DNA from 3 places in the Streptomyces sp. NPDC059534 genome. Region 3 is predicted to be linked to each of the others. Evidence: riboswitches for the same ligand, from Rfam matches in the RefSeq annotation. Region 3 holds a riboswitch; each other region holds the start of a gene.
The links. A riboswitch is a leader RNA that binds a small molecule or an ion and turns the genes downstream of it on or off. The one in region 3 is predicted to bind S-adenosylmethionine.

Region 1 (2,192 bases), on a different contig from region 3:
GGTTGCCGATCGCGAGCGACTTGGCGATCGTGTTCGGCTTCTGCGGGCGGACGACGTCGTGGCCGGCCTTGAAGGCGGCGGAGACCGGGGAGCAGCCCTCGGCCTGGGCGCCGAAGATCTTGTACGGCCTGTCCTCGACGAGCCCCAGCTTGATGAGCTCCTGCAGACCCTTGTCGATCTTGGTGAGCTGGGAGCCGGAGGCGATCGGGATGACCAGCTGGTCGGGGATGACCCAGCCGAGCTGCTCGCAGATCTCGTACGCCAGCGTCTTGGAGCCCTCGCCGTAGTACGGGCGGAGGTTGACGTTCACGAAGCCCCAGCCCTCGCCGAGCGGGTCGCCGATGAGCTCCGAGCAGAAGCGGTTGACGTCGTCGTAGTTGCCCTCGATGGCGACCAGGTCACCGCCGTAGACACCGGCCATGACGACCTTGCCCTGCTCCAGGTCGTGCGGGATGAAGACGCAGGAGCGGAAACCGGCACGGGCGGCGGCGGCGCCGACGGCGCCGGCCAGGTTGCCGGTGGAGGAGCAGGAGAGGGTGGTGAAGCCGAAGGCGCGGGCGGCCTCCAGGGCCTGCGCGACGACCCGGTCCTTGAAGGAGTGGGTCGGGTTGCCGGAGTCGTCCTTGACGAAGAGCTTGCCGGGGGCGACGCCGATCTCGCGGGCGAGGTTGTCGGCCTGGACGAGCTTGGTCCAGCCCGGGTTCAGGTTCGGCTTCTCGGCGACGTCGGCCGGGACGGGCAGCAGCGGGGCGTAGCGCCAGATGTTGGCGGGGCCGGCCTCGATCTGCTTGCGCAGCGCCTCGGGGTCACCGGTGGGAAGGTCGTACGCGACTTCGAGAGGTCCGAAACAGAGTTCGCAGGCGAAGATCGGACCGAGCGGGAAGACTTCACCGCATTCGCGACAGGAAAGCCCGGACGCGGGACCGAGGTCGACGGTGGTGGCGGAAGCGACAGTCTGTGCAGCCATGGAGGCGAGGCCCTTTCTCCTCATCTTTCCCATGACGAATTTTTCGCCATGAGACGGATTTGGCACCTTCCCTAGCCGGGGGCCTCGCTGGAGTACGAGACAAACCGACTGGAGGGTTGCCGGGGCTTCAACGGGCCGTTTCCCTCTGCCCCTCTGGATGAGCGGTATTCGATTGTGAAGCGCGATGGACTTCGTTCCTGCGCTCCGACGCGGTCGGCACCCCGACGTGCATCGGGGATCCGCGTTGCTCAAGACTGTAACCGAAGGCCCGGATGCTTGGACCGGCCGTCCGTAACGCGAGATGGAGATGACGTGCTGGAAGAGGTGGAGCGCTGGCTGGACCGGCGGTCCTGGTCAGTGGCCGACAGGCCGCTGGAGCGGATCCTCGCCGCCAAGCGTTCGACGACCGTCAGCGTGGTGCTGCCCGCGCTGAACGAGGAGGCGACGGTCGGGGACATCGTCGCCGTCATCCGCCGCGAACTGATGTCGGAGGCGGTGCCGCTCGTCGACGAACTGGTGGTGATCGACTCCGGCTCCACCGACCGCACGGCGGAGGTGGCGGCGGCGGCCGGGGCGCGGGTGGTCGCCCGCGACGCGATACTCCCCCGGATACCGGCCGTGCCCGGCAAGGGCGAGGTCCTGTGGCGGTCGCTGATGGCGACGGCCGGGGACGTGGTGTGCTTCGTCGACGCGGACCTGCGGGACTTCTCCGCGGACTTCGTGACGGGGATCGTGGGCCCACTGCTCACCGACCCGGGCATCGACTTCGTGAAGGCGATGTACGACCGGCCCTTCGGCACCGAGCTCGACGGGCCCGCCGCCGGCCGGACCCCCGCCCAGGGCGGCCGGGTCACGGAGCTGGTGGCACGCCCGCTGCTCAACCTGCACTGGCCGCAGCTGGCCGGTTTCGTGCAGCCGTTGGGCGGCGAGTACGCGGCGCGGCGCTCGCTGCTCGAACGGCTGCCGTTCCCGGTCGGCTACGGGGTGGAGCTGGGGCTGCTCGTCGACGCGCTGCACACGGTGGGCCTGGACGCGCTCGCCCAGGTGGACGTGGGGGTGCGCAAGCACCGGCACCAGGACGGGCAGGCGCTGGGCCGGATGGCGGCGGCGATCTACCGGACCGCGCAGCTGCGGCTGTCGCGGGGCCATCTGGTGCGGCCGCGGCTCACCCAGTTCGAGCGGGGTGAGAAGGGCTTCGAGCCGCGGACGTACGCGGTGGACACCG
Region 2 (2,192 bases), on a different contig from region 3:
TCGTAGACGAGCACGGGCCGAGAACGCATATCTCCATCATGCTGCGTCGCGACGCCGGGGCCGCCGCCCGGCACGCCCACAACCCGGAGGCCGAACACTCCGCCCGGACCCCGGCGCACGCAGCTACAGTCGCCCTCGGCGAGAGCGGCACCCATGGCGGAACCAGCCCGCCACACAACACCGCACCCTCTGGAGCGAAGGGGCTGACGGCACAACCAGGCCACCGACACGGAGACCGCCCGCAGTGAGGGCACGTGTGAAGGCCCTGGCGCACGCCGGTCGGTACTGCCCATGCGCCTCCCGCCCGGGGAGGCGGGAGGTCCGAAGGGGGTAACTGGTGCGAGGTAGCCAGCCGACGCCCCGGCCGGCCCTCATTGGAAGCACATGCCGGTCGTGGCGCCCCGCTGCCTGACGTCTCACAGCTCGGCCAGGAAGGTGGCACGGTCGATCGCAGCGCACGCCTGGTGAGTCTGCAGATCGACCAGGTCGTCGCGCGGCATGACGTTCACTCGCACGGGGCAGCGAGCACGGCAGCCCCGGGAGTCTTGTATCGTTCTCCGCGAATCATCCAGAGGGGTGGAGGGACCGGCCCTACGAAGCCCCGGCAACTCCCCGGTCGACTCGGCGCTCAATGTTCACGCCGTGTCGTCGGGATCAGTGCCAACTCCGGCTCGCGCCAACGTGGCGCGGGAAAAGATGAGGAGACACGGTGCTCTCTGTGCTGCCTTTCGCCCCGGCTCTGTCCACCCCGGGCTTTCCGCGTACCCATCTCGCGATCACCGCGGCATATCGGCCGACCGCTTCGGCCCTTTCCCGCTGATCATCCCTGCCCTCCCCTGAGCGAGGTCGCCGCAAGTCATGGCTCGCGGCACGAGACTGGAGTACCCCCTTCATGGACATTTCGGATATTTCTAGTGGTGTTGGCGTCCTCGACAAGGCAGCGGTGATACTCGGCGCGCTCGCGTCGGGCCCGGCCACTCTGGCGGGGCTGGTCGCTTCCACCGGCCTGGCCCGGCCTACGGCCCATCGACTCGCCCTCGCACTCGAACGTCACCGTCTGGTAGGCAGGGACGTGCAGGGCCGCTTCGTCCTTGGCCCTCGACTTGGTGAGCTCTCGGCTGCCGCGGGCGAGGACCGCCTACTGGCCGCGGCCGGTCCGGTCCTCACCTCCCTTCGGGACGCCACCGGCGAGAGCGCGCAGCTCTACCGACGCCAGGGTGAGCTGCGCGTCTGCATCGCCGCCGCCGAGCGAACCGCCGGCCTGCGCGACATCGTGCCGGTGGGGTCCACCCTCCCCATGAAGGTCGGCTCCGCTGCCCAGGTCCTGCTGGCCTGGGAGGAGCCCGAGCGCTTCTACCAGGGCCTGCAGGGCGCTCGCTTCACCGCCACCGCCCTGAGCGGCGTACGGCGCCGAGGCTGGGCCCAGTCGATCGGTGAACGCGAACCCGGCATGGCCTCCGTCTCGGCGCCGGTCCGCGGCCCGTCCGACCGCGTCGTGGCCGCCGTCACGGTCACCGGCCCGATCCAACGCCTCACCCGACACCCCGGCACCCGACTCGCGAAGGCCGCCGTCGACGCGGCCCACCGGCTCACCGAAGCCATTCACCACTCCTAACCCGTAGGGAGGGAGAGGTCTTGGGGCAGCGAGGTCCGCGAACGGGATTCGGACGTCGCCCACTTCCTCCTGCGGGCCTGGGTCAGGACTGGCTCGTCCTGCCTGGACGGTATCTCCGCCAGAACCGGCTTGAACTGGGTGTAGGCCACGTGTTGGCCTGGAGTGAAGATCAGGGACAGCGGGCAGCGGCCTCCGTACGCCCTCAGGTCCAGTAGGTCGGTAGGCGTGGATCCGCTGCGCCCGATGTAGTGAATCTGCCGGGCCTCGCATGGCGTACCGACTGACGTTTGATCCCAGGCGTCCCCTGCCGTGAAGTCATTCCCCGTACACGAACCTCAGGAGGACCAAGTGGGCAAGATGACCGAGGCCGAGGCCGAGGCAGTGTTCGCGGACATCGACACGGACGGAAGCGGAGAGATCCGACTGCGCGAGTTGAGGGACTACGACCTGGCCAACGGCGGCACCCTCGGCGGAGTAAAGCTCGCCGACTTCGTCCGAGAGGCCGACACCGACGGCGACAGGCGCATCAGCCTCACCGAGTTCAAGTCGTACTTCGCCTGACCCTCCCCCACGTCAC
Region 3 (2,192 bases):
GGTCGCCGGCACGGGAACGAAGGTCGTCAAGCACGGCAACCGCGCCGCGTCCTCCGCCTCCGGCTCCTCCGACGTCCTGGAGAAGCTCGGCATCAATCTGAACCTGACCCCGCGGCGGGTCGCCGAGGTCGCCGAGGAAGCCGGCATCACCATCTGCTTCGCGGTGAAGTTCCACCCCTCGCTGCGGCACGTCGCCGCCGCCCGCGGCCAGCTCGGCATCCGGACGACCTTCAACGTCCTCGGTCCGCTGACCAACCCGGCCAAGGTGACGGCCCAGGCCGTCGGCGTGGCCGACCCGCGGATGGCGCCGATCGTCGCCGGAGTCCTCGCCGAGCGCGGCAACTCCGCGCTGGTCTTCCGCGGCGACGACGGCCTGGACGAGCTGACGACCACGTCCACCTCCCGGGTGTGGGTGGTCAGGGACGGCGGCGTCACCGAGGAGCGCTTCGACCCCCGCGACGTCGGCATCGACCTCGTCCCCCTGGAGGCGCTGCGCGGAGCGGACGCCTCGTACAACGCCGACGTCGCCCGCCGGCTCCTCGCCGGGGAGACCGGTCCGGTACGGGACGCGGTGCTGCTCAACGCGGCGGCGGCGCTCACCGCCCTGGAGCCCGGCACGGGCACCCTGGCGGAGCAGCTGAGCGCGGGCATCGCGAGGGCGGCCGAGTCCCTCGACTCCGGCGCGGCCCGCCGTTCCCTGGAAGGCTGGATCGCCGCCACCAACGCCTGATCGGCGCGTATGCCGCGCGTGACCCCGGTCCAGCATCCGGACCGGGGTCTTGCGCCTCGGCGATCATGTGGCAGGATGCTCTACAGGTCACGAGTGACAGCGTTTTGGCCCCGGCTTGCTGTCCGGCAACCCTCCGTCCGTGGCGGGGTGCCCCGGGTGATGACCAGGCCGTAGGCAGCGAGGTCTACGGCAAGCGCGGACCCCTCGAACACCAGGGGTCCTGGTCTCTCGAGGAGCTTTTTCCGTGAGCAAGCGAATGCGATAGGGCGAGTCCGCCCCTACTTCACCCTCGGAACAGGGTCACTTCCGCGTACCCGCGTGCGACCCCGTCGTCTCCGAGGCATCACCCGTACCCCGCCGTGTCCGGCCGCGTACGGGATCACCGAAGCCATTCCGCACCGCCCGCCGGGAGATACCGCCATGTCCGCACGCCCGAACACCGCCACCGTCGAGACCGCCGCCGCCGAGTCCGCCGACCCCTGCTGCGCCGCCCCGCTGGCCGTCCTCGGCCGGGACGTCACCGTCCCGCTCGTCACCGGCGGCGAGGTGACCTACGCGGCGCTCGACTACGCGGCCAGCGCGCCGGCCCTCCAGCGGGTCTGGGACGACGTCGCCGCGTACGCCCCCTACTACGGCAGCGTCCACCGCGGCGCCGGCTACCTCTCCCAGCTCTCCACCGACCTCTTCGAGAACAGCCGCGTCACCGTCGCCGAGTTCCTCGACTGCCGGCCCGGCGACCAGGTCGTCTTCACCCGCTCCACCACCGACTCGCTCAACCTGCTCGCCGCCACGCTCCCCGCCGACTGCCAGGTCTTCGTCTTCGAGACCGAGCACCACGCCTCGCTGCTGCCCTGGCGGGACGCCCGCGTCACCTACCTCAACGCGCCGCGCACCCCGGAGCAGGCCGTCGCCACCCTGGAGCGGGCCCTCGCCGACCGCGACCCCTACGGCCCCGCGCTGGTCTGCGTCACCGGTGCCTCCAACGTCACCGGCGAGCTGTGGCCGGTGCGGGAGCTCGCCGCCGCCGCGCACGCCCACGGCGCCCGGATCGTGCTCGACGCCGCGCAGCTCGCGCCCCACCACCCGGTCTCCGTGCGGGAGTTGGACGTGGACTGGGTCGCCTTCTCCGGCCACAAGCTGTACGCGCCCTTCGGCTCCGGAGTCCTCGCGGGCCGCGCCGACTGGTTCCAGGACGCCGAGCCCTACCTCGCGGGCGGCGGCGCCTCCCGCAAGGTGGCGCGCCGCGCCGACGGCGGTGTGGACGTGGAGTGGCACACCACCGCGGCCCGGCACGAGGCCGGCTCCCCGAACGTCATCGGCGTCTACTCCATCGCCTCCGCCTGCAAGGCGCTCACCGAGGCCGGCTTCGACGGGCTGGTGGCCCGCGAGCAGCATCTGATCGACACGGTGCGCGCGGGTCTCGCGGAGGTCCCCGAGGTCAAGGTGCTGTCGCTCTTCGGCG

Region 1: linked by a shared signal. The riboswitch ahead of thrC (threonine synthase) and the one ahead of ACFVZH_RS03590 (aminotransferase class V-fold PLP-dependent enzyme) in region 3 are both predicted to bind S-adenosylmethionine.
Region 2: linked by a shared signal. The riboswitch ahead of ACFVZH_RS28575 (IclR family transcriptional regulator) and the one ahead of ACFVZH_RS03590 (aminotransferase class V-fold PLP-dependent enzyme) in region 3 are both predicted to bind S-adenosylmethionine.

What each region holds. Positions count from the first base shown of each region.
Region 1 covers NZ_JBHWAQ010000042.1:35,170-37,361, forward strand. Annotated here, with positions in the region: gene thrC (threonine synthase) at 1-991, opposite strand, end outside; SAM riboswitch class I at 985-1,131, opposite strand; gene ACFVZH_RS33915 (glucosyl-3-phosphoglycerate synthase) at 1,280-2,192, shown strand, end outside.
Region 2 covers NZ_JBHWAQ010000027.1:100,425-102,616, reverse strand. Annotated here, with positions in the region: gene ACFVZH_RS28580 (thiol-disulfide oxidoreductase DCC family protein) at 1-29, opposite strand, end outside; SAM riboswitch class I at 562-703, shown strand; gene ACFVZH_RS28575 (IclR family transcriptional regulator) at 893-1,615, shown strand; gene ACFVZH_RS28570 (EF-hand domain-containing protein) at 1,973-2,176, shown strand.
Region 3 covers NZ_JBHWAQ010000002.1:282,881-285,072, forward strand. Annotated here, with positions in the region: gene trpD (anthranilate phosphoribosyltransferase) at 1-730, shown strand, start outside; SAM riboswitch class IV at 816-932, shown strand; gene ACFVZH_RS03590 (aminotransferase class V-fold PLP-dependent enzyme) at 1,151-2,192, shown strand, end outside.